DNA from 3 places in the Massilia sp. NBRC 108631 genome. Region 3 is predicted to be linked to each of the others. Evidence: predicted binding sites of a transcription regulator. Region 3 holds the regulator's gene; each other region holds the start of a gene.

Evidence for each region. The regulator sigma-54, encoded in region 3, starts transcription at its own class of promoters, with help from an activator protein. The targets are predictions, from matches to a motif close to TGGCANGNAANCTGCTTT.
Region 1: AC6H42_RS31525 (PEP-CTERM sorting domain-containing protein) is a predicted target of sigma-54. The motif match lies at 6,895-6,912, and genes of this name have one in related genera.
Region 2: AC6H42_RS15095 (beta-propeller fold lactonase family protein) is a predicted target of sigma-54. The motif match lies at 3,527-3,544, and genes of this name have one in related genera.

The regions. Positions count from the first base shown of each region.
Region 1 is NZ_BAAKJE010000290.1:11,864-21,868, reverse strand. Features, by position in the region: partial or broken gene AC6H42_RS31560 (TonB-dependent receptor plug domain-containing protein) at 1-693, opposite strand, end outside; gene AC6H42_RS31555 (hypothetical protein) at 1,003-1,245, opposite strand; gene AC6H42_RS31550 (M28 family peptidase) at 1,259-2,890, opposite strand; gene AC6H42_RS31545 (glutathione S-transferase N-terminal domain-containing protein) at 2,910-3,608, opposite strand; gene AC6H42_RS31540 (isovaleryl-CoA dehydrogenase) at 3,728-5,371, opposite strand; gene AC6H42_RS31535 (TetR/AcrR family transcriptional regulator) at 5,453-6,073, shown strand; gene AC6H42_RS31530 (DUF4197 domain-containing protein) at 6,132-6,806, shown strand; gene AC6H42_RS31525 (PEP-CTERM sorting domain-containing protein) at 6,950-7,594, shown strand; gene AC6H42_RS31520 (LysR substrate-binding domain-containing protein) at 7,591-8,079, opposite strand; gene AC6H42_RS31515 (histidine kinase dimerization/phospho-acceptor domain-containing protein) at 8,176-9,777, opposite strand; gene AC6H42_RS31510 (GIN domain-containing protein) at 9,947-10,005, shown strand, end outside.
Region 2 is NZ_BAAKJE010000134.1:6,889-16,893, reverse strand. Features, by position in the region: gene AC6H42_RS15110 (PQQ-dependent methanol/ethanol family dehydrogenase) at 1-357, opposite strand, end outside; gene AC6H42_RS15105 (DUF779 domain-containing protein) at 461-829, opposite strand; gene adh (aldehyde dehydrogenase) at 840-2,360, opposite strand; gene AC6H42_RS15095 (beta-propeller fold lactonase family protein) at 2,516-3,475, opposite strand; gene AC6H42_RS15090 (TonB-dependent receptor family protein) at 3,649-5,793, shown strand; gene AC6H42_RS15085 (TonB-dependent receptor) at 5,892-8,213, opposite strand; gene AC6H42_RS15080 (substrate-binding periplasmic protein) at 8,210-9,034, opposite strand; gene pedF (cytochrome c-550 PedF) at 9,050-9,511, opposite strand; gene rtcA (RNA 3'-terminal phosphate cyclase) at 9,662-10,005, opposite strand, start outside.
Region 3 is NZ_BAAKJE010000245.1:4,690-14,694, forward strand. Features, by position in the region: gene AC6H42_RS26220 (YqaA family protein) at 1-481, opposite strand, end outside; gene ilvA (threonine ammonia-lyase, biosynthetic) at 630-2,165, shown strand; gene AC6H42_RS26230 (hypothetical protein) at 2,207-2,536, opposite strand; gene queF (NADPH-dependent 7-cyano-7-deazaguanine reductase QueF) at 2,749-3,582, shown strand; gene AC6H42_RS26240 (PTS sugar transporter subunit IIA) at 3,934-4,416, shown strand; gene hprK (HPr(Ser) kinase/phosphatase) at 4,471-5,406, shown strand; gene rapZ (RNase adapter RapZ) at 5,511-6,374, shown strand; gene AC6H42_RS26255 (enoyl-CoA hydratase/isomerase family protein) at 6,421-7,497, opposite strand; gene hpf (ribosome hibernation-promoting factor, HPF/YfiA family) at 7,591-7,947, opposite strand; gene AC6H42_RS26265 (RNA polymerase factor sigma-54) at 8,015-9,505, opposite strand; gene lptB (LPS export ABC transporter ATP-binding protein) at 9,513-10,005, opposite strand, start outside.

The sequences.
Region 1 (10,005 bases), on a different contig from region 3:
GACAACGCCGGGGCGGTTGGACAGCTTGGTCTTGGACACGTCCAGCGTGAAGTTGACGAAGCCCTGGTCGCCCAGCGCGAGGCCCTTGTTCAGGCTCAGGCCGCCCATCTCGCCGTCGCGCTCATGGGTGATGCCGGCGCGCGCCGTCAGCGAGCCGCCTTCGGCCGCGTCCTTCAGGATGATGTTGACCACGCCGGCAATGGCGTCCGAGCCGTACTGGGCGGACGCGCCGTCGCGCAGCACTTCGATGCGCTTGATGGCGTCGGTCGGGATGGCGGAAATGTCGGCGCCGCTTTCGCCGCGGCCGGGAGAAGTCTGGGTGTAGATCAGCGAGCTGGCGTTCTTGCGCTTGCCGTTGATCAGGATCAGCACCCGGCTCGGCCCCATGTTGCGGATCTCGTAGGGATCCAGCAAGGAGGTCGCGTCGTTGACCGGGGTTTGCACGGTGTTAAAGGACGGCACGCGGAACTGCAGCGATTTGTCGAGCGAGTTCTGGCCGGTCTTGGTCAGTTCGCGCGCGCCCAGGATGTCGATCGGCACCGGGGTGTCGACCAGGGTGCGCTGTGCGCCACGGCTGCCGGTAGAAACGATTACCACCTTCTGGATGTCGTCCGCCGGTGCTTCGGCGGCAGCCGGTGCGGTGGCGGCGGGCTTGACTTCCTGCGCCAGGATGTAAGGGCTGGCGGACAACATCAACACTGCAAATGGAAAGCTCTTCTTCATGGATCTTCTCTCTTGTAACGGTGTTTTCTAGGTATGTAGGCGCTTGTGGCGGGTGTTACGAGGCTGAATGTAATATGTAACATTGCTATGAGTCCATTCATAAAGGTTATGGGAGCAGGAATACAACGTTCCACGACATTTCGCGAAAAGTGTTGTGATACTTGGTACTTTTCCTGTGTAAGATGAGGACGCACCCCGTCCGCGCGGCGGACGATACCACTTTATTTTTTTGGTGCGACTGCGGGGAAAATCGGGCCGCGCGAACGGCGGCCCGTCGGGTCAGCGGCGCGGCTTGCCCGGCGCGTTTTTCGGTGCTTTTTGCGCTGCGGAGCCTGCGGAATAAAGGGTCTTCGCGTCCTTGTGGGCCTGGTCGATGTTGCGCAAGGCCTGGTCTTCGTCGTGCTTGACGAAGAACTCGGCGTCCTGCGCGGCTACTACCAGTTTGATGGCGGCGGCGTCGGCCAGGTGGTACTTCTCGACGATCAGCGTGGTCACTTCGTCGAGATACTCTTCGTATGTCATTTCACTTGCCATTTCATTTCCTAAATGTGTCGCCGAAGAAATCGCCCTTGTTCCAGCTTGGCCTGTCGGCGGCGTTGGCGATCTCCAGCGCGATGTTGTAATTGAGCTGCGCGAAGCGCGCAGCGGCGTCGAAATTGAACGGCAGCTTCAGGTCGTCCGTCGGCTGGTGGTAGTTCGTGCTCAGGAAATGCTCCCACTGCTTGGCGCCGTCTTCGCCCTTCTGGAACGAGGCCATGCCGGTGGCCAGGAAAATCGAAGGGATGCCCTGGCGCACGAACATATAGTGGTCGGAACGGGTGAACAGGCCCTGCTCCGGCCACGGGTCGGGAATCAGCTCCAAATTCATCGGCTTGAGCGCGCGCGTCAGGTTGCCCTTCAGGCTGGAATGCTCGGCGCCGAAGGCCATCACGTTCTTGAAATCGAAGGTCAGCAAGGGCATGTCGAGATTGACGTTGGCCACGATGGCGCCGGCCGGCACGGTGGGGTTGGTGGCGAAGTAGTCTGCGCCCAGCAAGCCTTTTTCTTCGCCGGTGACGGCCACGAACAGGATGGAGCGCTTGGGCTTGACCTGGCCCTGGCTGAACAGGCGCGCCGTTTCGATCAGCGTGGCCACGCCGGAAGCGTTGTCCATGGCGCCGTTGAAGATGTTGTCGCCGCTCTTTTCCTTCACCTGGCCCAGGTGGTCCAGGTGGGCGCTGAACACCACGTATTCGTTTTTCAGCTTGGGGTCGCTGCCCTCGATCATGCCGACCACGTTGCTGCTCTTCAGGTCGTTGCGCGTGCTTTGCGAGGCCATGCGGGCCGACACGCCCAGGTCGCCGCGCTGCACCGGCTTCTCGGCCGCCACCTGCTCGTAGATGGCATCCAGCTTCAGCCTGGACTGCGCGAACAGCTTGCGCGCGGCCGGGATGCTGAGGCTGTACCGGTTTTGCAAGGTCGGCTGCTGGTGCGCCGCCACCCCGTTCTTGTCCACCCAGCTCATGCTGGGGATGTAGCGGTAATCCTTCAGCTTGGCGAACGGCACGGCTTTTTCCGAGCCCGGCGTGGGAATGGTGATCATGCCGACGGCGCCGTGGCGGGCGGCCGCTTCGCGCTTCAGCTCGCCGCTGGCGAAGTGCGCGCCTTCCTCGGTGGGGAAGCTGCGCGGCTTGCCGGACAGGACCACGACGATCTTGCCCTTCACGTCCACACCCGCGTAGTCGTGGTGCTTGAGACGGTCCGCCTCGATGCCGTAGCCGACAAACACCAGCGGCGCGCCAACGGCAGACTGGTCTTCCAGCAGGCTGCCGGAGGTTACGTACTCGTCCAGGTAGGCCAGCTTTTCAGTGCCGGCCTTGCCGCTCAGCTCCAGCACTGGCGATTCCTGCACCAGGCGCGTGGCGCGCAGCGGCACCTGCTGCAGGAAGCTGCCCTGGTCGCCCTTGGGCGCCAGGCCGTATTGCAGGAACTGCGTGGTGACGTAGTGCGCCGCAATGTCGTAGCCCCGGCTGCCGGTTTCGCGGCCTTCCAGCAAATCGTCCGCGAGGAAGGTCAGGTGGGCCCTGATCATGTTTTTGTCGGCGCGGATGTCTTGCGCATTTTGCGCGTGCGCGCCGGCCGCCAGGGCCAGCAGGCCGGCCGCCATTAGGGAGCGATGTTTCAGCACTATGTCTTCCTTAGTCTTGTTAAGTTGGGCGCTTCGGGATATCCAGGCCGCGCTGCACGGCGGGTCGCGCCAGGCAGCGTTCCAGCCAGGCCGGCACGCGCGACAGGCTGGCGTAGTCCACCAGCTCGCCCGCGCCGTAGAAGCCGATCAGGTTGCGCACCCAGCCTATCATGGAGATGTCGGCGATGGAATAGCCGTGGTCCATGATGTAGTCGCGGCCTTCCAGGCGCGCCTCCAGCACCGCCAGCAGGCGCTTGGTTTCATTCACGTAGCGCTGCAGCGGGCGTTTGTCCTCGTATTCGCGGCCGGCGAACTTGTGGAAGAAGCCCACCTGGCCGAACATCGGGCCGATGGCGGCCATCTGAAAGAACACCCACTGGATGGTTTCGTAGCGGGCGGCCGGGCCGGCCGGCAGGAACTGGCCGCTTTTCTCGGCCAGGTAGAGCAGGATGGCGCCCGATTCGAACAGCGCCAGCGGCTTGCCGCCCGGACCGTCGGGGTCGACGATGGCGGGAATTTTGCCGTTCGGGTTGAGCGACCTGAACTCCGGGGTATTGTTTTCGTCCTTCATGATGTCGACCAGGTGCGGCTCGTAGGCCAGGCCGGTTTCCTCCAGCATGATGGATACCTTGACGCCGTTCGGCGTCGGCAGCGAATACAACTGGATACGTTCGGGGTGCTGGGCGGGCCAGCGCTGGGCAATGACAAGGTCGGACATGGTGGTCTCCATCTTCAGTGAGAGATGGGAGTGTAGCGTTTGTGCGCAGACCGTGCTGGCACGGCCACGCAGGGCGGGTCAGCGGGAACCGCGTCACCCGCCGGGCGCGGCCGGCGGCGCTAGTCCTGCCACGCCTGCGCCAGCACCGCGCCGCAATCGGCGCGCGCGTCCAGCGAACCGAACACCCGCCCCCACTCGCTGTCGTAGCGGCTGGCGAGGAAGGCCTCCGCGCTGGCCTGCGAAGCCGACTCGCGCATCAGCACCGCCTGCGCCGCCAGCATCAGCTTCTGCGTGTAGCGCCGCGCGCCCGCTTCCAGCTGTTCCGGCGGCTGCCGCAGCGCGTCGCGCAGCCCGGCGATTTCCCCGCGCAGCCGCGCCTCGTCGCCGGCGCGCCGCTGCAGGTCGTCCAGCAGCACCTGCATGCTGTCCGGATGGCGTGCGATGGCGCGCAGCACGTCCAGGCACATCACATTGCCCGAGCCCTCCCAGATCGAATTGACGGGCGCTTCACGGAACAGGCGCGCCATCGGCCCGTCCTCCACGTAGCCGTTGCCGCCGAAAACTTCCATCGCCTCGCCCGCCATCTCCACCGCGCGCTTGCAGATCCAGAACTTGGCGGCAGGCGTGACGATGCGCTTCCACGCCTGCGCGGCCTCCCCCTGCTGGCCGAACGCGTGTGCCAGCTGCATGGACACGCGCAGCGCCGCTTCGCTCTCCAGCGCCATGTCGGCCAGCACGGAACGCATCAGCGGCTGCTCGAACAAGGTGCGGCCGAAGGCCTTGCGCTGGCGCGTGTGGTTCAGCGCCTGCACCAGCGCCTGGCGCATGAAGGCCGCGCTGGAGATGCTGTTGTGCAGCCGCGTGTTGGTGGCCATCTCGATGATGGTGGGGATGCCGCGCCCCTCCTCGCCCACCATCACGCCCCAGGCGCCGTGGAACTCCACTTCGCTGCTGGAATTGGAGCGGTTGCCCAGCTTGTCCTTCAGGCGCTGGATGTGGATGGGATTCTTGCTGCCGTCCGGGCGCCAGCGCGGCACGTAAAAACAGGACAGGCCGGCATCGGTGCGCGCCAGCACCAGGTGCGCGTCGCACATGGGCGCGGAGAAGAACCACTTGTGGCCGACAATGCTGTATTCGCCGCCGCGCCCGGCCGCGCCGCCGGCGTGGGTGGCGCGGGTGGTGTTGGAGCGCACGTCGGTGCCGCCCTGCTTTTCCGTCATGCCCATGCCGACCATGATCGATTGCTTGGCGGCGGCCGGCAGGTCGCGCGCGTCATGCTCGCTGGAGAACAGCAGCGGCTGCAACTGCGCAAACAGCGCCGGTTCCTGCTGCAGCACCGGGATGCAGGCAAACGTCATGCTCACCGGGCAGAAGGAGCCGGCTTCGATCTGGTTGTGCAGGTACTGGCCGGCGGCGTAGGCGGTCCATGCGCCGGCACGCTGTTCGGTGAAAGGCTGCGACACCAGGCCGTGGCGGCGCGTGATGGCCAGGAATTCGTGCCAGCTGGGATGAAACTCCACCACGTCGATGCGCTCGCCGGTGCGGCTGTGCGTGTGCAGCTCGGGCGGATGGCGGTTGGCCAGTTCGCCCATGCGGATCACGGCCTCGCTGCCCAGCAGTGCGCCCTGGCCGGCCAGCGCGTCGGCATGCCAGCCTGCGCCGCCGCGCGTCACGGCGTCCCGCAGCAGCGGGTCGGTCAGGTAGAGGTTGTAGTCTTTCAGCTCGGCAGCCTGGTTGCTGATCTCGTGGGTTTCCCATTGCATGGCGGTCTCCGTTGTCCGGTCGATTGATCCGATCGAATTAGTATAGGATTAAAGTGTGTTCAGCATGTTCGGATTCCACCCATGACAGATTCCAGCCGCGCGGCGCGCCAGAAGCCCCGCCGCAGGCCGCGCCAGGCACGCTCCTGGGCCACTTCGCTGGCCGTGCAGGAAGCCTTTGTTCGGGTTTTGCTGGCGCGCGGCTACGACGGCGTGACCATCCGCGAGGTGGCGGCGGTGGCAGGTGTGGGCATCGGTACGTTCTACGAGTACTTTCCCAACAAGGAAGCGCTGGCCGCAGTCTGCCTGCGCATGCGCATGAAGGCAGTGGTGACGGAGCTGGCCGCGCTGGCCGGCGCGGACGGGCCGGTGCACGGCCTGGTGGACGCCCTGCTGGACCGCATGGTGGAGCGCTTTGCGGGCCGCGCGGCGGAGTGGCAGGCGCTGCTGCAGCTGGAACGGCGCATCTCCACGCCGGAAGCCTATTCCCGGCTGTACCGCCTGGCCACCGACATGTGGGCGGCCGCGCTGGCGCGCGCGGCGCTGCCGGCGCAGGCGGCCTGGGTGGTGCACACCGCGTCCTACAGCGTGCTCACCCAGCGCGTCATGGAAGACGACCCGCGCACGGACGCGGCGGCCCTGCGGCGCCAGCTTGGCGTGCTGGTGCACGCCTACCTGGCGGAGCAAGGCCGGGGCCACGGCTAGCCGCGGCGCGGCGCATGGCGTACCATCTGCAACATCCCCACCACACCGCGAGACCGCCATGTTCAAATCCATCCGCCTGCTGCCCCTGCTGCTGGCCGCTTCCAGTGCCTGGGCGGTATCGCTGGCCGACCTGTCCAACAAGGACGTCAACGGCGCCCTGAAAGCCGCGCTGGAACGGGGCTCCACCGCCGCGGTCAGCAAACTGGGCGCCGAGAACGGCTTCCTCAACAATGAGAAAGTGAAAATCCAGCTGCCGCGCGTGCTGGAACAGGCCCGGCCCATCCTGAAAATGACGGGGCACGCGCAGCAGCTCGACGACCTGGTGGTGTCGATGAACCACGCGGCCGAGGCGGCCGTGCCGATGGCCAAGCCGCTGCTGGTGGACGCAGTCAAGAACATGACGCTGACCGACGCCAAGAACATCCTGAGCGGCGGCGACACGTCGGTGACGCAGTTCTTCCGCGAGAAGACGGCAGCCCAGCTGAGCGTGAAATTCCTGCCCATCGTGAAAAAAGTGACCGACAAGTCCGACCTCTCGGCCAAGTACAACGGCGCCCTGTCCCAGGTGTCGAAAATGGGACTGGCGCCGGCCGGCACGGTGGAAGACTATGTGACCCAGCGCGCGCTGGATGGGCTGTTCACCATGATAGGCGAAGAGGAAAAGGCGATCCGCAACGATCCGCTCGGTACCGGCAGCAAACTGATAGGCAAAGTGTTCGGCGCCCTGAAGTAGCAGCCAGGCGAATACTTTTTGTCGGGAAACTTTACACGGGCCGCCGACACGCCACGCCAACCCCTTGATTTATCAACAGTTGCAAATCAGGCATAAATTATGCTTTAGATTTCTCATTTGTTAATATTTCTGGGGGACCAAGTATGAAGCGCCTCTTTCTCGCGGCCCTGCTCGCCGTTTGCACCGCACTGGCCCACGCCGACATCATCTTCGACAACGGCCTCGGACAAGATTTCTCTCCGCGCAGCGGCTACTTTTCCACGGCGCTACAACAGCAGCGCCTGTACGACGATTTCAGCCTGGCCGGCACCTACGACATCGGGCACGTGTTTTTCCAGATGGGCCTGACGGAAGATCCGTTCTTCGGCTCCTTCACCTTTACCATCTACAACGACGCCGGCGGCGGCGCGATCGGCGGCGCCATCTACACCCGCACGCTCAACGTTGGCGACTACACGGCGGTACCGAACAGCATCATCAGCTACCCGTTCAGCACCTTCTACGACGTCACCTTCGCCACCGACGGCCTGACCCTGGGCGCCGGCAACTACCTGCTGAGCTTCTACGGCCTGGACCTGGAATTCCGCACCGCCAACACCGACGCCCCGAACGGCTACTTGCTGTGGCAGCAGGAAGACACCGGCGACGTGTTCGCCATTGATGGCGGCCTGCCCTTCCGCCTGGACGGCAGCGTACCGTCCAGCACGGTCCCTGAACCGTCCAGCCTGCTGCTCTCGGCCGCCGCGCTGGCCGCGCTGGCCTTCCACCGCCGCCGGCGCCAGCACTAAGCCGCCAGCAGCGGACTCCCCCTCTCCACCAGCAAGTCGGTGAACGCGCGCACCCGCAACGGCATATGGCGCTGGTTGCGGAAAATGGCCGACACCTCTTCCGTGTCGCCCGGATTGTAGCCGGACAGCAGTTCCACCAGCCGCCCGGCCTGCAGCTCGGCCGCCACGTGGAGCATGGCCAGCCGGCTGACGCCCAGGCCGTCCAGCGTGAGCTGGCGCATGGTTTCACCGTTGTGGGTGAGCATGCCGTCCTGCACCGGCAAGTGCACAGTCTGGCCGCCGAGGCGGAACGGCCATTCATCGAGCGGACGGCGGAAATTGAAGCAGCGGTGCCGGGCCAACCCGCCCGGCTCCTGCGGGACGCCCCCCTGTTGCAGATAGCGCGGCGCCGCCACCACGGCGCGCCAGCTGCGGCCCGGCACCCGGGCGTGGAAACTGGCGTCGGCCAGCGGGCCCATGCGGATGGCCAGCGGGCGCCCCGTCATCAACGGTCCCGCCATCCGGGCCGAAGGCGGCACGGTGCAGACCATCGCCTGAGCCGGACTGCGGATTGCAAATTCCGGCTTCCGGATTCCGGCCGCCTATTCCGCGGAATCGGCGCTGCGGGCATGCTGCAGCGCTTCCCACAGTTCGCGGTACTCGAGCCGCTCGGCCATCGCCTCGATGCCGCGCGCCAGCGCCGGGTGCTGCGGCGCCACGCGCAGCAGCAGTTCGTTTAGCTGCTTGCGGTCCAGGTGCTGCACCGCGTTGCACAGCGCGCTGTAGGTGGCGCCGTCCAGCGCCTGCACATCGCCCGGCAGCAGCACCGCCGGGGCCGGCGCGGGCTCGGCTGCGGATGCGTCAGCTCCGGCCCCGCTGCCGTCACCGGGTCCAGGCTGCGGACGCGCTGCCTGGACCGGCTGCGGCGCGGCGGTCGGCAGCGTTCCGAGCTGGCCGACGTCGCTCAAGCCGCCCGGCGGCGGCGCTTGCTGCGCATCCATCCGCGACAGCGCCAGCACCTGGTCTATCAGCGCCAGCAAATGCTTGCCCGAGTAATGGATGAAGCGCAGGTTTTCCAGCTCGTCCTGGCTCAGCGACTGCGAGCGCGTCATCAGTTCCGAGAAACCGATCACCGCATTGAGCGGCGTGCGCAATTCATGGCTCATATTTGACAGGAACACGCTCTTGGCGCGGTTGGCCGCCTCGGCGCGGTCCAGCGCGGAGGCCAGCGCCCGCGTGCGCTCGTCCACCAGCTGCTCCAGCCGGCTGCGGTAACTGGCCAGTTCCCTCTCGGCCAGCGTGCGCTCGGCGTCGATGTAGGCCAGGCGCTGCTGCGTCTCGCCAATCCAGCCCAGCACGCTGTCGCGCGGCGCATCCGGCAGCGGGGCGGAAAAGTCGCCGCTGCCCAGGCGCGCGATGTGGCCGTACAGCTGCGGTACGCTGCCGCCCAGCACCGCCAGCACTTCGCCGCGCGCCATCCATACCAGCGCCAGCAGCATCGCCACCAGGCACAGGAACACCACGCGCAGCTGCAGCGCGCGCTGCTCGCTCAGCCGCACCGCCTTCAGCGTGCGCTCGTCCGTCATGACCGCGAACTGGCGGATAGGCTCCATGATGGCAGCCTTGGCCTGGTGATAGGCGGCGTCGTGCAGCACGGCGATGGCGCGCGCGCGGGCCGCCGCGCCGCCCGGCGTGCCAGGCGCAGCCTGCTCCACCAGGCGCATGGCGGCGAATTCGGTGGCCGTCAGCGCGTCCGAGCGCTGCCTGGCCTGCTCCAGCACGGCGATCTCCTGGGCCATGAAACCGGCGCGCCGTATCAGCTCGTGCAAGGGCACGGCGTTGCCGGGCGGGCCGGTAAAGCTGGCGCCGGCGGGCACCAGGTCCCAGTAAATGTCGGGATGCTTGGCCGAGCGCGGCAAGCGCCCGTCGCGCACCGCCAGGATCTGCTCGAAGTGCTGCTTGTAGACCGGATCGCCGGTGGCGGCGAAGCTGCGCGCCATGCGGGTCAGCTCGTCCGAGGACTGGCGCAGTTCGCTGGCCAGGAAGGTGGAACGCTGGCGCACGTCGTTGGCAACGTCGATCTTCTTCTCGGCCCGCACATAGAACACGAAGCTGGCGGCCAGCAGCAGCGACACCGCCAGCGTCAGCCAGAGGTGCACGGACAGGCGGGACAGGCGTCGGTTGGGGGCGGCCGTGCTGAGCATAGTCGTTCAGGTCTGTGAGGGCGCGCTCATGGTATGCCTATCATCCGGCAGGGGCAAGCGATGTTGCAATTGACTCCCGCGAATTTGCAGTTCGTCGCAAAAACCACCACAGCGGCGCGGGCGAAATTACAATGGCCTCACTGACAACTTGAATAACCCAGGGAAAACCATGCGCCGTCTCTTGATTCAAACCGCCATCGCCACGCTCGCCTTCACCAGCTCCGCATA
Region 2 (10,005 bases), on a different contig from region 3:
GTTGACCACGTCGCAGCACGGCATGATGCCGTCCGGCAGGCGGTGCTCATACTTCCACAGCTTGGCGCCGTTCTTCAGGTCCACCGCGAAGATGCGGGAATAGGACGCGGTAACGAACATCTTGCCGTTGTGGATCAGCGGCTGCGATTCCTGGCCGCGCTGCTTCTCGCCGCCGAAGGAAAACGACCAGGCCGGCGTCAGCTTGCCGACGTTGGCGGTGTTGATCTGGGTCAGCGGCGAAAAGCGCTGCCCCTCCGAGCCCATGCCGAACGACAGCACGGCAGCGGTATTTTTCGATGCCCCTTCCAGCATGCTGGTGGTGACGGCGGCGCCGCCCGCAGCCCAGGCCATCCCCATGCCGCCGGACGCCAGCAACGAAGCCAGCAACGATCCCATGATAGTTTTTTGCACAGTCTTCTCCTCTATTCTTCTCTAAGTATGATTTTTTTTGAACGGAAAATTACGGCAGGCCCAGTTCCCTGCATTCCTCGTCGGTAAACACCCGCGAGCGGGTGAGAAACCGGCGGCCAGTGCCGTTATCGAGCGAGAACATGCCGCCGTTCCCCGGCACCACGTCGATAATCAGCTGCGTGTGCTCCCAGTAGCCGAACTGCTCCAGCCCCATGTAGAACGGCGCACCGTTCAAATTGCCCAGGTAGACGTCGGTGTCGCTCAGATTGAACTCGCCGGCCTGGTAACACATCGGCGTGCTGCCGTCGCAGCAGCCGCCGGACTGGAAGAACATGATCGGCCCGTGCTTGTGGCGCAGTTCGGCGATCATTTCCAGTGCGGGGCCAGTCGCGATAACGCGGGCTACGGCTGCTTTCATGGCATTCCTCTCAGAAGAAGCCCAGCGCTTTCGGGCTGTAGCTCACCAGCAGGTTCTTGGTCTGCTGGTAGTGGTCCAGCATCATCTTGTGGTTCTCGCGGCCGATGCCGGACTGCTTGTAGCCGCCGAAGGCGGCGTGCGCCGGATACAGGTGGTAGCAGTTGGTCCACACGCGGCCGGCCTGGATGCCGCGGCCGATGCGGAAAGCGCGCGCGCCGTCGCGGGTCCACACGCCGGCGCCCAGCCCGTACAGCGTGTCGTTGGCGATGCGCAGCGCATCGGCTTCGTCCTTGAAGGTGGTGACCGACACCACTGGGCCAAAGATCTCTTCCTGGAAGATGCGCATGGTGTTGTCGCCCTTGAACACGGTGGGCGTGACGTAGTAGCCGCCTTCCAGCTCGCCCCCCTGCACGTTGCGCGCGCCGCCGGCCAGCAGCTGGGCGCCTTCCTGCTTGCCGATATCCATATAGGACAGGATCTTTTCCATCTGCTCCTGCGAAGCCTGGGCGCCTATCATGGTGGACGAATCGAGCGGGTTGCCCTGCTTGATGGCGGCCACGCGCTTGAGGGCGCGCTCGATGAAGGCTTCGTAAATCGATTCCTGGATCAGCACGCGCGACGGGCAGGTGCACACCTCGCCCTGGTTCAGCGCGAACATGGCGAAACCTTCCAGGCATTTGTCGAAGTAGTCGTCGTCGGCCGCCATCACGTCCTCGAAGAAGATGTTGGGCGACTTGCCGCCCAGTTCCAGCGTGACCGGAATCAGGTTCTGCGCGGCGTACTGCATGATCAGGCGGCCGGTGCCGGTTTCGCCGGTAAAGGCGATCTTGGCGATGCGCTTGTTCGAGGCCAGCGGCTTGCCCGCTTCCAGGCCGAAACCGTTGACGATATTCAGCACGCCGGGCGGCAGCAGGTCGCCGATCAGTTCCACCAGCACCAGGATGGAGGCCGGGGTCTGCTCGGCCGGTTTCAGCACTACGCAGTTGCCCGCCGCCAGTGCCGGCGCCAGCTTCCACACCGCCATCAGGATCGGGAAGTTCCACGGAATGATCTGGCCCACCACGCCGAGAGGCTCATGGAAGTGATAGGCGTAGGTGGTGTCGTCGATTTGCGCCACCGAGCCCTCCTGGGCGCGGATGCAGCCCGCGAAATAGCGGAAATGGTCGATCGCCAGCGGGATGTCGGCCGCCATGGTTTCGCGGATCGGCTTGCCGTTGTCGATGGTCTCGGCGGTGGCGATCAGCTGCAGGTTCTGCTCCATGCGGTCGGCGATGCGGTTCAGGATGTTGGCGCGCTCGGCCTGCGAGGTCTTGCCCCAGGCTTCCTTGGCGGCGTGCGCGGCGTCCAGCGCGATCTCGACGTCTTCCGCCGTGGAGCGCGCGATCTCGCAGAACGGCTGGCCGGTGATCGGCGTCAGGTTGGCGAAGTATTCGCCTTTAACCGGCGCGACGAATTTGCCGCCGATGTAGTTGTCGTAGCGTTGTTTGAAAGGGTTGGCGACACCCAGTTTGTTGATATCCGCGAGATTCATGTCATCCTCTTTCTTCAATGTGGGTTGGACTTGCACCCTCTATTCCGCAAACACCGTGCCAGCCCCTGCTGCGGCTAGAACGGTGCCCGCGCTGTTGCAAGGTGTTCCAAAGTTGAACAGGTGTGCCACGGCGGCTGTTGCAGGTGTGACCGCAGTCAGGGAATCGCCACGCCCCAGGGCAGTTCGCCCACGCCGATGTCGGCCACCTTGCGCGCGGCGGCGGTGTCGATCACGGAGACGCTGTTGGAACGGCCGTTGGCCACGTACAGCTTGGCGCCGTCCGGCGTCAGGGCCATGTTCCAGGGTCGCTTGCCGACCGCTACCGTGGCGCTGACGGTATGGGTGGCGGTGTCGATCAGCATCACGCTGCCGTCCGTGCCGTTCGACACATAGACCTGCTTGCCGCTGGGGTGCACCGCGATGCCGTTGGCGTTGCGTCCGGCCGGTATCTTCGCCAGCGTGCTGCGGGTGGCGGTGTCCACCACGTACACCGTATTGACCAGCTCGCAGGCGATATAGGCGCGGCTGCCGTCCGGCGAAAAGCCGATGCCGCGCGGGCGCAGGCCGACCGCCACCGTGCCGGCCTGGCGCCGCTGTTCCACGTCGATCACGTCCACCTGCTCGGCTTCCTCGGCGCTGACGTAGAGCCAGCGGCTGTCCGGGCTGAACACGGCGTGCTCCGGGTTGCGGCCCTGCACCGGAATATCGGCCAGCCGGGCGCCGCTGCGGGCGTCCACCAGGGTGACGCTGTTGCTCTCCTCTACCGCGACGGCGGCGTAGCGCCCGTCCGGTGACACGCTCACGCCTTCGGGCGATTTGCCCAACGCCAGCGGCGCCGGCACGGCGCCGCCCGCGCTGTCGAGTATCAGCAGCGTGTTGCTGCCGGCGTCCGTGACGAACAGCCGCGTGCCGCCCGGGACCGCCGCGATGCCGCGCGGGCGCTTGCCGGCCGCCAGGCTGCGCAGCACCGTGTCGGTGGCGGTATCGACCACGCTCACCGTGCCGGACTTTTCGTTCGGCACATAGGCCAGCGGCGCTGCAAGGGCGGCTTGCGCCAGTGCGCAGGAAAGGGTTGCAAACACGCTCGCGGCGCGCAGACAATACGGGATTTTCATGGCTGCCTCTGGAAAGATCGCGCCTGCGGAATGCGCGCGCGTGCGCAAGACCATGCAAACGCCATGCCACAGGCGCGTCGCGTCGGCGTGATGGCAGGTATATTGCTTACGGGTTGAAGCAGACTTGCCGGCCCCCGCCAGGCAGGCGCGGAACTCAACCAAGGAGATTGACCATGCAGCACCGATTTCGTTTGAAGGCTGTCGCAGCCCTGTTCACCGCCGGCGCGCTGCCGCTTACGCCGGCCGTCCACGCGGCCGAGGCGGCCGAGGTTGCGACAGCTGTTGCAGCACCGGTGGTCATCGTCAGCGGCAGCCGCGTGGAACACAGCAGTTTCGATTTCCCTGCCGCCGTCGACGTGATCGGCGCCGAGCGCATCCGCGACAGCCAGATGCGCGTAAACGCCTCCGAAGCGCTGGCTTCGGTGCCGGGGCTGGTGGCGCAGAACCGCCAAAACTACGCGCAGGACTTGCAAATTTCGTCGCGCGGCTTCGGCGCCCGTTCCGCCTTCGGCGTGCGCGGCGTGAAATTGGTCGCAGACGGCATCCCGGCCAGCATGCCGGACGGCCAAGGCCAGGCCGCCACCTTCAACCTCGACATGGCAGAGCGCATCGAAGTGCTGCGCGGCCCGTTCTCGGCGGTGTACGGCAACCACGCCGGCGGCGTGGTGCAGCTGTTCACGCGCGAAGGCGACGGCGCGCCCAGCGTGGAAAGCACGCTGTCGGGCGGTAGCGACGGCGCCCGCAAGCTGGACGTGAATGCGCAGGGCAAGTCCGGCGGCATCGGCTACGTGCTGGACGTTTCCCGCTTCGACACCGACGGCTACCGCGACCACGGCGCAGCGCGGCGCGACCAGGCCTACGCCAAACTGACCCTGGCGCCCGTCGCCGGCAGCAAGCTGACCATCACCGCCAGCGGCCTGCGCCAGCACGACACGCAAGATCCGCTGGGCGTCACCTGGGCCACCTGGCAGCGCGATCCGCGCGCCGGCGAAACCGACGCCACCGACACCGCAACGCCCAAACGCACTTTTGCGGACCGCTACAACACCCGCAAGAGCATAGACCACCAGCAGATCGGCGCGGCGTGGGAACACAAACTCGGCGCCGGCGACAGCAAGCTGCGCGTCACCGTCTACGGCGGCAACCGCCAGGTCATCCAGTACCAGGCCTTTTCGCGTGCCTTCCAGGCGCCGGCCAGCCATTCCGGCGGGGTGGTCGATTTCGACCGCGACTTCAGCGGCGCCGACATCAGCTGGGTGGACGTGCGGGCGCTGGCCGGCGGCAAGCTGACCTCCACGGCCGGCATCGAGTACGGCCGCTCCAAGGATGACCGCAAGGGCTACGAGAACTTCAGCGGAGCCGAACTTGGCGTGCAAGGCAGGCTGCGGCGCGAAGAAACGGACAAGGTCAGCAGCACCGATCCCTACCTGCAGGCCGAGTGGGCGCAAGGGCCGTGGGTACTGAACGCGGGCCTGCGCCACAGCCGCTTCAAGGTGGACGTGAGCGACCGCTATCTGTCCAACGGCAACGACAGCGGCGGCCTGCGCTACCGCCGCACTACACCGGTGGCGGGCCTGCTGTACAAGGTGTCGCCGGTGCTGAACGTGTACGCCAGCGCGGCGCGCGGCTTCGAGACACCGACGCTGAATGAGCTGTTCTATTCCGGCGCCGGCAGCGGCTTCAATTTCAAGCTGCAGCCGGCCCGCAGCACGCACGCCGAAGCCGGCGTCAAGGCCATGCTGGGCGGCGCCACCCGTATCGACGCGGCGCTGTTCCAGGTCCGCACCGACGACGAGCTGGTGGTGGACGCATCCAGCGGCGGCCGCACCAGCTACCGCAACGCCAGCAAAACCCTGCGCCGGGGCGCCGAAGTGTCGGCGGACACGAACTTCGGCCACGGCTTCAGCGCCAGGCTGGCACTGACCGCGCTGCGCGCCACCTACGACCAGGCATTCGGCAGCGTGCTCAAAGGCAGCCGGCTGCCGGGCGTGCCGAACGCCTACGCCTACGCCGAACTGGCCTGGCAGCTGCCCTCGCGCGCGCTGGGCGCAGCGGTCGAGACGGTGGCCGCAGCCCGCGTCTACGCGGAAGACAGCAACACCGAGAAGAGCGCACCCGGCTACGCCATCGTCAACCTGCGCGTGACGGCCCAGCAGCAAGGCGGCAGCTGGCGCTTCAAGCAGTTCGCGCGATTGAACAATGCGGCCGGCCGCGCCTACGTGGGCTCGGTGATCGTGGGCGATGCCAACAAGCGCTACTATGAAGGCGCACCGGGCCGCAACTGGCAACTGGGCGCCAGCGCGCAGTACCAGTTCTGACGAAGAAAACCCCGGCTGCCAAAAGCAGCCGGGGCTGAGGCGGCGCCGTGACGCCATGGCGTACCTGTGCGCGGCCCCCGGCGACACCGGGACCGCCGTCAGAAGCGGTAGCGCAAACCTGCCGAGATGGAGCGCGGCGCGCCCGGCGCCACGAAGCGCCCCAGTTCCGCCTCGCCGCCCGCGCCGTGCGGACTGGCCAGCTGCCCGCCCGGGAACATGTCCGCAGCCACGGCGCCAAACGTTTCATGGCGGCGGTTGGCCACATTATTCACGCGCGCGAACAGCTCCCAATTCGGCTGCGGCTTGTAGCTGAGGCGCAGCGCCAGCAGCGCATAGCCGCGCGTGCGCAGGTCGGCGCGCTGCGGCGCTTCCCCATCTTCGGTATCGGCGGACAGGCCATCCTCGTTGCCCTGCGTGCCCTGGCTGGACACTGCGCGCACCTCCGCTCCCAGCGTCAGCCCGCCGCCCGCCCTCCAGTCCAGCGCCAGCTTGGCGCTATGCCGGGGCAGGCCCGCGATGCGCGTCCCTGGCATGACTGCCACGTTGCGGGTCCCGGTAAACAGCGAACCCTCGGCCGCGTACACCGCGTCCAGCCAGCTGTAGCTAAAGCGCACGGCGAACGGACCGCGCTCGGCCGCCGCGCTCAGGTCCAGCCCCTGGTGGCGGGTACGGGCGAAGTTCGAGAAATAGCCGTGCTGCGTCAGCCCCGCACTGCGGAACAGGATATCGTCCTGATTGCGGGTGCGGTAGATGGTGGCGGTGATGGAATCGCGGCCCGCCTGCCAGCGCGTGCCCGCCTCCACCGTGCGCGACACCACCTGCTTCAGATAAGGATCGGACTGCAACCCTACAGGCAGCCGGCAAGGCTGATCGGGATCGGCGCAGCCAAGCTCGATCACGGTCGGCACGCGGGTGCTCTGGGCGGCGTTGGCAAACACCGTCCAGCCCGGAGCGACTTCATGCGAGATGCCGAGCGCGGGATTGAGCTTTCGGTAGCTGAACGCCTCGCGCGGCTGCGGCACGCCATCGTTGCTGATGGTGCTGGCCACCCGCGCATGGCCGTAGCGGGCGGACCCGGTGAGCCAGGTGCCGGCAGCGACGCTCCAGGTGCCGCTGAAGTAGGCGCTGCTGTTGCGTGCCCTGCCATCGACCGAAGCGTCCAGCTCCCGCTCTTCGTCGCCGGCGGCCACGCCGCGCAGCGCGTCGAAACCGGCTTCCTGTTCGTACTGCGCAAAACCCACTTTGCTGCGGTCGTGCGCCAGCCCTGCCAGCAGTTGCAGGCCGGGCAGCTGCGCCGACCATTGCATGCTGAAGCCCTGGCTGCGCTGGCGCGTGCTGGTGGTGTTCAGGGAAGCGCTGTGCAGCGCCGCGCCCTGCTCGCGCGTGTAAGGACACTCATCCGGCTCGCGTGGCTGGCCATTGGCGAGGAAGCCTTCGTCGCACGCTTCCACGTAGTCGGCATAGCCGTCATCGATGTCGCCGTTCACGGTGTCGCGGCGGCTGTTGCGCACATAGGCTGCCGCGGTCAGCTGCATGTCCGGCGCCAGGCGCCGGGTTATGCTCAGTTGCGCCTGCCGCAGCCGGTTACGCGTTTCGTCAGGCCAGGTGTAGACGGCGCGGCGGTCGTCTTCATACAGGCCGTCGGGCAGCAAACCGTTACCGACCAGGCGGCTTTCTCCGCCCAGCATGGTGAGCTGCCATTCCGTATTGCGCTCCACCTTGCCCAGCTTGACAAACAGATTGGCGAGCCGGCCGTCGGAATGCGCGCGCCAGCCGTCATCGCCGAACAAGGTCGCGGCGGTAAACAGCTGCCAGCCATCGCGTGCGGCGCCATAAGCCAGGTCGGCGCGCCGCTGGCCATGGTTTCCGCCGCTGACGGAGCCGGCGAACCCAGGGTCGCTGGCGCCGGAACGCGTGTTCAGCGCGAGCGCGCCGCCCAGCGTGTTCAGGCCGTACAGCGGATTGGAGCCCGGCGCCAGTAGCACGCTGCCGATCGCCGCCTCCGGCAGCATGTCCCAGTTGACCACGTCGCCGAAGGGCTCGTTCACCCGCACACCGTCCAGGTAAACCGAGATGCCCTGGCCGGTGCCCAGCACCGGCGAAGCGCGGAAGCCGCGGTAAGTCAGGTCGTTCTGGAACGGGCTGCCTGAGATTTCATTGACGTTCACGCCGGCGAAGCTGCGCGCCAGCAGCTCGCTCAGATTGGCGCCGTCGGCGCGTGCCAGTGCCGCGTCGGACGCGGTCTGCACAGCGTACGGCAGCGTTTTGCGGTCCACTCCCAGCCCCGGCAGCGGGGCCATGCCCACGATCTCCACGCTGGCCATCGGCGAAGCGCGTGCGCCGCCGGCCATGCCCGCGCCGCATGCCAGCGCCATGGCAGCCAGCGCCAGCTGGGTGCGGCGGATACCCACAGCGTTCATGGCTGCACCATGCGTACGCCATGCTTGGCGAAGATGGCTTGCAATTCGCCGCTGGCGCGCATCTCATTTACGGCCGCCTGCAGCAGGCGCGCCACGTCCTGGTCATCCTTGCGCACCGCCATGCCGACGGCCCAGCCGTTGCGCGGCAGGCGCTGGAATACCGCCTGCTCCAGCGGGAACGCGGGATCGCCCTGGAATGCCGCTTCGATTTCAGAGCGATTGGCCAGCACCGCGTCCAGCCGGCCCGCCTTCAGCTCGTCCATCGCGGCGGCAGCGGTGGGGAAAATACGCACGTTATCCCGGAAGCGGCCATTGCCCTCGCCCAGCAGCACCATGGCCGCGATCGATACCTTTTCCACTCCCACCCGCTTGCCCGCCAGCGCCTCGATGCTGTCGAACGCCGGCATCGACTGGGCGCTGCGCACCAGGCGCACCGCCTCCACGTGGTAAGGCGCGAAGATCTCCACCTTGTCGTTCTCCGCCATCAGGCGGCTGTCGACCGGGACGTGCAGCAGCACGTCGGCCGGGCCATAGCCGAGGTAGTGCCCCTTCCACACCATGTTGCGCAGGTCGTCGCCGAGGTTCTCGCCCGCCGGGAAAGGCAGCAGCGTGAGCCTGAGCTTGAGTTTCTTTGCCAGCGCTTCTGCCAGGTCGATATCGATGCCGCCCCCATGGTCGGAGAACGGCGCAAACTCGTTATAGACCGCCACCTTCAGCGCCCCCGTTTGTTGCAGCTTGTTCCAGTCGGCCTGCGCAGGCAGGATGGTGCCGGCCAGCGCCAGCGCGGCAGCGGCCTTGCGGTAAAAATGGGAATAGCACATGGTGTCCTCCCCGCGTCAGTTGGTTTCGCGGCGGGTTTCCAGATAGGTCTTGATGGCCCACATGGCTTCCTGATTGAAGATGCCTTCAAACGGCGGCATGTACACCGCGCCATTGCGTACCTTGCCGGCGCGGATGGAGCTCAGGAAGTAGGCATCGACGTCCTTGTAGCAGGCGGCCTTCTTGGCTGCGTTCTTGACATTGGCGCAGTCGCGGTCCATCAGCCGCAGGTCTGGCGCGATACCGCCCGACACGGCTTCCAGGCCGTGGCAGCGCGCGCAGTTCTGGTTATAGGCCGAAGAGCCTATCTTCAGCGCCAGCTTATTGCCCTTGTAGGGATTCTCGTCACGCCATTTGTCGCCCAACGGCGTCAGGCCGGTGGTGTCCACCGCCTGTGGCGTGACTGCGCCGTGCGCCTGGGCGCCGAAGGAAGTGACGAGGGCTGCCGCCGCGATGCAAATACTGAGTGCGCGTTTCATGATGCTGTCTCCTATAGTTGTGAATAGCTGCTGATTCACTAGGAGCAATTGGCGTGCCACACGGCTTTCCCGTGCGCGCGCCCGGCGCGGTGTCCCAGATTGGAACAGGTGTCACATCACGTGCAACACCTGTTCAGCCGAAGCACCGTCTCAACGCGCGGAAATGGTACAGGTACTGTGCCGCTCACCGGCGTCGAAGCGGATAGCCACCGGCAGAAAGCGGCCGATCACGTCCGCATTGGTAAGCGCATGCTGCGACACGCGGTCCAGCGTGAAGCTGCCGCCGCCCGCCAGCGCCATCGGCAGCAGCAGCTGATCCGCCAGGTGCTCGCCCACGGCGGCGCCGGACGCGAGATAGCGGCGCACTTCGCCCAGCGCAAGCCTGGCCACCTCCTCGGCGCGCACGGACTTCTCTCCAAAGGCTGCGAACACCTCGGTCACCTGCTCGGAGTCCAAGGTGATGAGCAGGACATTGCCCGGTCCCTCCTCCTCAG
Region 3 (10,005 bases):
CAGTGGCAATGGTTTTCCACACGCCGTCCGGCACATACAGCAACAGGGTGGTCATGGTGAGGTAGCGCGCGCACTTGCCTATGGCCATATAGCCGATGGCCGGCCAGAACGGCAGCTTGAGCCAGCCGCCCAGCGTGCACAGCGGATCGCCGATGCCGGGCACCCAGGACAGCAGCATGGTCTTGGCGCCATAGCGGGCCAGCCAGCGGAACCAGCGGCTTTCGCGTTCCTTGGCAAAGGCCACCTTGGCGCGGTAGCCGATCCAGTAGTCGACCGCGCCGCCCAGCGTATTGCCCAGGGTGGCCACGGCAATGGCGGGCCAGAACAGTTCGGGGTTGGCCTTGATGGTGGCAAACACCATGGGCTCGGAGCCCATGGGCACCAGGGTGGCGGAAACAAAGCTGACGAAGAAGACCGAAGTCAGGCCGACTTCCGGTGCGGACAGCTGCTCCAGCAGCCACTGGATGGTGGATTCAATCATCTTGCCATTATAATGAGTCGGCATGGCGCGTGAGGTACTACACAACAGTACGCCGTTTAGCGCCCGCCCCTTCCCGGTTACCCGCCGTTGAAAAGCATGTCCTTGCACTACGCACCAGGGCACCGTCCCAGACTAAACCATGCAGACTATGACTATCGACTACCTGAAGAAAATCCTGACCGCCCGCGTCTACGACGTGGCCCACGAAACGCCGCTTGAGCTGGCGCCGACCCTGTCGCAGCGCTACCAGAACCGGATTTATTTCAAGCGCGAAGACATGCAGGACGTGTTCAGTTTCAAGATTCGGGGCGCGTACAACAAGATGGCGCACCTGAGCGACGGCCAGCTGAAGCGCGGCGTGATCTGCGCCTCGGCCGGCAACCACGCCCAGGGCCTGGCCTTCTCGGCCAACAAGATGGGCTGCCGCGCCGTGATCGTGATGCCGACCACCACGCCCCAGGTGAAGGTCGACGCGGTGCGCACGCGCGGCGGTCCCGGCGTGGAAGTGATCCTGCACGGCGAGTCGTACACGGACGCCTACAACCACGCGCTGACGCTGGAAAAAGAACAGAACCTGACCTTCGTCCATCCCTTCGACGACCCGGACGTGATCGCCGGCCAGGGCACCATCGGCATGGAGATCCTGCGCCAGCACGCCGGCCCGATCCACGCCATCTTCGTGCCCATCGGCGGCGGCGGGCTGCTGGCCGGCGTGGCGGCCTATGTCAAGCAGGTGCGGCCGGACATCAAGATCATCGGCGTGCACACCTTCGACTCGGACGCCATGGGCAAGAGCCTGAAGGCGGGCGAGCGCGTGACCCTGGCCGACGTGGGCCTGTTCGCCGACGGCACCGCGGTGCGCCTGGTGGGCGAGGAAACCTTCCGCCTGGCGCAGCTGTACGTGGACGACATCGTCATCGTCGACACCGACGCGGTGTGCGCGGCCATCAAGGACGTGTTCACCGACACGCGCAGCATCCTGGAGCCGTCCGGCGCGCTGGCCATTGCCGGCGCCAAGGCTTACGTGGAACGCGCGGCGCTGACCAGGGACCCGGTCCAGAACGAAACCCTGATCACCATCGCCAGCGGCGCCAACATGAACTTCGACCGGCTGCGCTTCGTGGCCGAACGCGCCGAGCTGGGCGAGTCGCGCGAGGCGGTGTTCGCGGTGACCCTGCCGGAGCAGCGCGGCAGCTTCAAGCGCTTCTGCGCGCTGGTCGGTCCGCGCAATGTGACCGAGTTCAACTACCGCATCAGCGACGAGAAGGAAGCGCACGTGTTCGTCGGCGTGCAGGTGTCGGACCGGGGCGAATCGGGCACGGTGGCGCGCAGCTTCGAGGCAGCCGACTTCAAGACGCTGGACCTGACGCACGATGAACTGGCCAAGTCGCACTTGCGCCACCTGGTGGGCGGCAAGAGCGCCCTGGCCAAGGACGAGCTGCTGTACCGCTTCGAGTTCCCCGAGCGTCCGGGCGCGCTGATGCGCTTCCTCGATTCGATGGCGCCGAACTGGAACATCTCGCTGTGCCACTACCGCTCGCAAGGCGGCGACGTGGGCCGCATCCTGATCGGCCTGCAGGTGCCGCCGGACGAGATGGACGAGTTCACCCAGTTCCTGGCCAAGCTTGGCTACCGTTACTGGGACGAGTCGCAGAACCCGGTCTACAAGCTGTTCCTGGGCTAGCGCCACGCTCAACATCCCGGCTCGGCAACCAGGCTCACTGTTCAGCGGTCATAGTTGTGCGGTTTGCCCCGGTTGCCGACGTTGCCGCTGCCGGTGCCGGCGGTCTGGCCGCTGGGTGTCGCGGGCGCCTTGTCGGTCACGGTTTCGGAGCCCGAGCCCGCGCTGCCGGCCGTGCCTGAAGCGCCGCTGGCATCCACCGGCGCGCCCGGCAGCGCGGAAGAAACCGGAGGTGGCGCCGGCGTGGCCGGCGCCATGCGCGCATCCGCCGCCACGGTGGGCGAAGGCACATCCGGTTCGCGGTCCTTGCAGCCGGCGATGGTGAACGCCGCAATGGCGGACGCGCAGATCAGTGCGTTGATTTTGTGTTTCATGCGGTGCTCCTGTAGTTGGTGTTGTTGGCCATGACTGTAAGCCGCCTTGCCGCGTCCGCCCATAGGACGCGCCGATAGCGACCTGTAGGACGGCGCCCAGCGCCAGTGCAGGCGCAATGCCATATCGGCCATCTCTGCGCGCTGCTGCCGCCGCGCCGCATTTGCGCTACCATGCACGCTTCGCGCTCCGCCTCACCTTCATCATTGCCATCATGACCAATACCGCCGACCTGTCCCCGCTGGGCAAAAACTCCGCCTACCGCACCGATTACGCGCCGGAACTGCTGTTCCCCATCCCGCGCCAGGGCAAACGCGATGAACTGGGCCTGCAGGGCACGCTGCCCTTCTTCGGCGTGGACATCTGGAACGCCTACGAACTGTCGTGGCTGAACATGCGCGGCAAGCCGCAGGTGGCCGTGGCCAAGATCACCTTCCCGGCCGATTCGCCCAACATCATCGAATCGAAGTCCTTCAAGCTCTACCTGAACTCCTTCAACCAGACCCGCCTGGCCAACGAGGAAGCACTGCGTTCCTTGATGGTGCAGGACCTGTCGGCCGCGGCCGGCGCCAGCGTGCACGTGGTCATCACCTTGCAGGAAGATTTCGCCAAGCTGGAAATGGGCGAGCTGGAAGGCCTGCTGCTGGACCGCCTGGACATCGACGTGGACAACTACGCGCCGCAGCCGCAAGTACTGAAGGCCAACTTCGACGACTTGCCGGTGGAGGAAGTATTCATTTCCCACCTGCTCAAATCGAACTGCCTGGTCACCGGCCAGCCGGACTGGGGCAGCGTGCAGATCAGCTACGCCGGGCCGCAAATCGACCAGGAAAGCCTGCTGCGCTACCTCATCGGTTTCCGCGAGCACAACGAATTCCACGAGCAATGCGTGGAACGCATCTTTACCGACATCCTGCGCCATTGCAAACCGACCCAGTTGGCCGTATATGCACGGTATACGCGGCGCGGCGGCCTGGACATCAATCCCTGGCGCGCCAACTATAGCACCGGCATCAAGCCGTCCAACCTGCGCAATGCCCGGCAGTAAGGTCTGCGCGCCCGGTCGAATTGGGTTACACGCGGGGCGAATTTGTCTTACAATGAATCAATAAAGGTTGCGGTTTTCAAAGCTGCAGCCGATGCTGGAAAAAGACATTCAAAAATCGGTGAATCCGCCTGGTCCCTGACAAAAAACTGGCATTTGTCTTGTATTTGACGCGGAAATAGCTAATATCTCTGCCAGTGCTTATTTAACAACGCTACGGCCTGCCCCCAGCGGACTGCGGCGGATTGCGGAGCCAGCCATGGCGCAAGCGAATTCAAGTTACACGGCAAAAAAACAAGCCTATAATTCTGCTCGCAAGCCCCATTTGTGCGCTGCACCATTCCACGTCGCGTTATGAACAACCTGAGCAAAATCCTATCCCTCGAAAACGTCCAGCTCGATCTGGAGGTTTCCAGCAAGAAGCGCGCTTTCGAGCAAGCCGGCCTGATTTTTGAGAACAACTGCGGCATCGCCCGCTCCACCGTGTCGGACAACCTGTTCGCGCGCGAGCGCCTGGGCTCCACCGGCCTGGGCCACGGCGTCGCCGTGCCGCACGGGCGCATCAAGGGCATGAAGAGCCTGAAGTCGCCGCTGGCGGCGTTCGTGCGCCTGGCCGAGCCTATCCCGTTCGAATCGCCGGATGGCAAGCCGGTCAGCCTGCTGTTCTTCCTGTTGATCCCGGACCATGTGACGCAGCAGCACCTGGAAATCCTGTCGGAGATTGCAGAAATGTTCTCGGACGACGGCTTCCGCAACGCGCTGGCCACCGACCCGGACCCGCAATCGGTACACAGCCGCATCGTCAATTGGCAGCCTAGCTTGCAAGCTGCAGGCTAGAGCACGCTAAAAGCAGTTAAACTAGGGCATCCGCCATTCCTGAACTGAGATGCCATGCTGCAAACGCCCCTGACGATACAACGCCTGTACGACGATAATCGTGAAACGTTGCAGCTCGGCTGGTTCGCCGGCTTTCCCGGCGGCGAGCGCCTGATTTCGGGCGATGTGGCCTCGGCGGCCGACCAGGTCGGCCACTTGAACACCATCCACCCGGGCCGCATCCAGGTGTTCGGGCACCAGGAAATCAATTACTACCAGCGCCTCAAGTCGCTCACGCGCGCGCACGTCATCAGCGAGCTCATCGCTGGCGGGCCGCCCGCGCTGATCATCGCGCAAGGGCTGGAAACGCCACCCGATATCCTCGCCATCTGCGACGAAAAGAACATCCCGCTGTTTTCCACGCCGCTGCCGGCGGCGCAGGTGATTGACTTCTTGCGCGTGTACCTGTCGAAAAAGCTGGCGCAGCGCATCATCATGCACGGCGTGTTCATGGACGTGCTGGGCGTGGGCGTGCTGATTACCGGCGATTCGGGCCTGGGCAAGTCGGAGCTGGGGCTGGAGCTGATTTCGCGCTCGCACGGCCTGGTGGCCGACGATGCGGTGGAGTTCGCGCGCATTGCGCCCAATATGATAGAGGGCCGCTGCCCTGCCCTGCTGCAAAACCTGCTGGAAGTGCGCGGGCTGGGACTGCTGGACATCAAGGCCATCTTCGGCGAGACGGCGGTGCGCCGCAAGATGCGCCTGAAGCTGATCGTGCACCTGGTGCGGCGTTCGGCGCTGGAGGAGGAAGTGGAGCGGCTGCCGTTCCAGTTCCCCACCGAGGACGTGCTGGGCCTGCCGATCCGCAAGGTGGTGATCCCGGTGGCGGCCGGCCGCAACATCGCGGTGCTGCTGGAAGCGGCCGTGCGCAACACCATCCTGCAACTGCGCGGCATCGATACGCTGCAGGAGTTCATGGAGCGGCAACGGCAAGCCATGAGTGGCGACTAGGAGCTGGACCTTGCACGGTCCATCCGTTCCGCAGGCGCAGCACTCGCGCGGGGATTTGTTCGCCAGCGCACCTATCGCGTAGTCTTGATGTATTATCTTTAGCTATGCGTATCGTTCTCATCACCGGTATATCCGGCTCCGGAAAATCCGTCGCCCTGAATGTCCTTGAGGACACGGGCTATTATTGCGTGGACAATTTGCCGCCGGCCTTGCTGTCGCAACTGGTGTCGCAGCTGACCGACGAAGGCACGCAGGCGCTGGCCGTGGCGGTCGACGCGCGCAGCGCCGAGTCGCTGGTCAACCTGCCGGACGCCGTGCAGGCCTTGCGCCAGCAGGGCCACGACGTCAAGATCATGTACCTGACGGCGAATACCCATTCGCTGGTGGCGCGCTTCTCGGAAACGCGCCGCAGCCATCCGCTGTCGCACGAGCTGAAGCCGGGCCAGAATCCGGCCGCGCGCCGCACCCTGATCGAGTGCATTTCCGAAGAGCGCGAGCGGCTGTCGGCCATCGAGCAGCTCGGCCACGTGATCGACACCTCGGAGCTGAGCGCCAACAAGCTGCGCGCCTGGATCAAGGACCTGGTACAAAGCGAGAATGCGCCGCTGACGCTGTTCTTCGAATCGTTCGCCTTCAAGGTGGGGGTGCCGCTGGACGCGGACTTCGTGTTCGACGTGCGGGCCATTCCCAATCCCTATTACGACCTGGCCCTGCGCCCGATGACGGGACGCGACGCGCCGGTGATCGCCTTCCTGGACGCGCAGCCCAGCGCGGAGGAGATGTTCAAGGACATCCGCGATTTCGTCAGCAAATGGCTGCCGTCGTTCAAGACCGACAACCGCAGCTACCTGACGGTGGCGGTGGGCTGCACCGGCGGCCAGCACCGCTCGGTGTACATGGCCGAACGCCTGGCCCGGCACTTCCACCCGACGGAGCAAGTTGTCTTGCGCCATCGGGAACAGTCGTAACGGCGGGTTACGCTTCGCTACCCCGCCCTGCGCAGACCGCGTGCCATCACAGGTGGCGCAGCGGATGCGCGTGCGCCGGCCACGGCGGTGCGAAGAATCCTGCCACCATCCCGGGCGTTACTTGCGCCACCGTTGCGGGCGACCACTTGGGCGCGTTGTCCTTGTCGATCACCAGCGCGCGCACGCCTTCCAGCACTTCGCCATGTTCGAAATTGCGCCGCACCAGGTTGCGCTCCATGCGCAGGCAGTCCGCCACGTCCAGCGCCGCGCCGCGGTTCAATAGTTCCAGCGTCACGCACATCATCAGCGGCGAACGGCTTTGCATGGCTTTGAGCGCCGCCTGCGCGAACACGCCATCGTCGGCCGCCAGCGAAGCCATGATGGCCGCCACGCTGCCGGCCGCGAAGTGCCGCTCGATGGTGGCACGCTCAGCTTCCAGCACGCCGGCGCCGGCATGGAACGGCGCCGCGAAAGCATCGATTGCTTGCGGCAGTTCGGCGCCCGGCACCGCCTCCAGCAGGTCGCGCAGCGCGTCCCAGGCATCGGCCGGCACATAATGGTCCGCCAGGCCCACGTACAGCGCGTCGGCCGCGCCCACGGTCAGCCCGGTCAGGCCCAGGTAGCGCCCCAGGCTGCCCGGCGCGCGCGACAGGAAATGGCTGCCGCCCACGTCCGGGAACAGGCCGATATTCACTTCCGGCATGGCCATCTTCGTGCGGTCCGTGACGATGCGCACGCGGCAGCCCGGACCGCCCTGCGCAATGCCCATGCCGCCGCCCATCACCACGCCGTCCATTAACGCGATATACGGTTTAGGGTAATAGTGGATCAGGTGGTTGAGCGCGTACTCCTCGGTGAAGAAGTCCTCCAGCAGCGCGCTGCCGCCCTGCGGCGTGGCGTTGCCCACCTCGTGGAAGAAGCGGATGTCGCCGCCGGCGCACAGGGCCTTTGCGCTGCTGCTGCGGATCACCACGGCGGCGACGCTGCTGTCGCCGCGCCAGTCCAGCAGCACGGCGGTCAGGCTGCGCACCATATCGAGGGACAGGGAATTGAGCGCCTTGGGGCGGTCGAGGGTGATGAAGCCGGTGCCGTTGGCAACCTGGGTAAGGACGTGCTCGCTCATGCTGGATGTCTCTGGAATTGTTAGAGCCCCATTTTAGCGCGGCCGCAAAAAAGGGCGCCAGATGCGCCCTTTGTTGGGAGTGCCGGTGACCCGTTATGCGGTCGGGGCAGGTTCGTACGTGTCCGGGAGGTGCTTGATGGCGTCGTGGCCATGCTCCTGCACCTTGGCTTTGTACTTCATCACTTGGCGGTCCAGTTTGTCGATCAGCGTATCGATGGCAGCATACAGGTCTTGCGACAGGCTTTCCACGTACACAGTCTTGCCGGACATTCGCAGGTTGATCTCGGCCTTCTGCCTTTTGTCTTTCTCGGTGAGGTTATCTACAGTCAGGATGACAGCAATATCAATAACTTGATCGAAATGGCGCTTGACCCGTTCCAGCTTGTTCTGCACGTATTCACGGATGGCGGGGGTCACTTCGAGATGATGTCCACTGATGGTGAGATTCATACACACTCCTAAAGATAAGGGTTCGTACGCTTTGGTGTTTTTGGCGCGCAGGGGAACCCAAGTAAAACTACAAAGCTTTACGCAGACTTACCGGAGGGATTTTCAAGGCTTCGCGATATTTGGCAACAGTCCGTCGCGCAATTACCATGCCCTGTTCACCCAGCATGTCCGCAATCTTACTGTCGGATAAAGGATTTTTCGGGTCTTCAGCTCCTGTCAATTGCACAATCAGCGCCCGTATCGCCGTCGAGGATGCTTCTCCTCCTGCTTCGGTGGCGACGTGACTGCCAAAGAAATATTTCAACTCAAACATCCCATGCGGAGTCAGCATGTATTTCTGAGTTGTTACGCGAGAAATAGTGCTCTCGTGTAGTCCCAGTGTATCAGCAATTTCACGCAACACAAGGGGTCTCATGGCAACGGCGCCATGGCTGAAAAAGTTCTTTTGTCTTTCTACTATCGCCTGCGCCACGCGCAAAATGGTGTCGAAACGCTGGCGCATATTCTTGATCAGCCACTTGGCTTCCTGCAGCTGCGCGCCCATGGCCGACTCGCCCTTGCCCTGCTTGAGCATGTTGGCGTACAGCGCGTTCACGCGCAGGCGCGGCATCACGTCGTTGTTCAACGTGACCTGCCAGCCGTTGCGCGCCTTCTTCACGATCACGTCCGGCACCACGTAGTCGGATACGTCGGAGGCGAACTCGGCGCCCGGATGCGGATTGCACTGGCGGATCACCGCCTGCGCTTCGCGCAGGTCTTCGTCGTCGCAGTCGAGGGCTTTTTTCAGCTTGTTGAATTCGCGCTGCGCGAACCAGGCCAGGTGCTTTTCCACGATGCAGATGGCCATGCGGCGCGTCACCAGCGGCACCCCGGGCATGCGCTTGATCTGCAGCGCCAGGCACTCGGACGCGCTGCGCGCGCCCACGCCGATAGGGTCGAAACTTTGCAGCAGCGTGAGCGCCGTCTGCAGTTCCTCGAGCTCCACGTCCGCCTCTTCCGGCAGGCGCGCATGGATTTCCTCCAGCGGCTCTTCGAGGTAGCCGTTTTCGTCCAGCGCATCGATGATCAGTTCCATCAGCACGCGGTCGCGCGGCTGCTGCACGGTCACGCGCATCTGCTCCATCAGGTGCTCGCGCAGGGTGCAGTGGCTCGCTTCGAGCTGCGGGCGCGAGTCCTCGTCGTCCGGCGCCTTGCTGCGGCCGGCGTCGCTCCAGTCGGTATCGGCCTCGGCGCCGCTGGCGCTGTCGCCGTCGCCGCTGGCGCCCTCGAAGGGATCGCCCTCGCCGGCCGGTGCGCTGTCCTGCGCCGGTGCGCCCACTTCGGCCGGCGAGGCGTCCGCGCCGGTGGACTGGGTCGGGTTGATGGCGCCGTCGCCCAGCAGCCGCAGCGAGCGGTCCAGCGGGTCGTCCAGCCGTTCCAGCAAGGGGTTCTCGCCGAGCAACTGCTCCAGTTCCTGGTGCAGCTCCAGCGTGGACAGCTGCAGCAGTCGAATCGACTGCTGCAGTTGCGGCGTCAGCGCCAGGTGCTGAGAGGTGCGGAGTTGCAGTGACTGTTTCATGGCGGGCTTACATGCGGAAGTGTTCGCCGAGGTAGACGCGCCGCACCGATTCGTCGGCGATGATATCGTCCGGACGGCCGGACGCCAGCACGCTGCCCTGGTTGATGATGTAGGCGCGGTCGCAGATGCCCAGCGTCTCGCGCACGTTGTGGTCGGTGATCAGCACGCCGATGCCGCGCTCCTTGAGGAAGCGCACGATGCGCTGGATCTCGATCACGGCGATCGGATCGACGCCGGCAAACGGTTCGTCGAGCAGCACGAAGCGCGGGTTGGTGGCCAGCGCGCGCGCGATTTCCACGCGCCTGCGCTCGCCGCCCGACAGCGACAGCGCCTGGTTCTCGCGCAGTTTCTCGATTTGCAGGTCGGCCAGCAGGCGGTCCAGGCGCTCGTCGATCTCGGCCTTGCTCAGTGCCTTGCCGTTTACGCGCTGGATCTCCAGCACGGCGCGGATGTTGTCCTCCACCGTCAGCTTGCGGAACACCGACGCTTCCTGCGGCAGG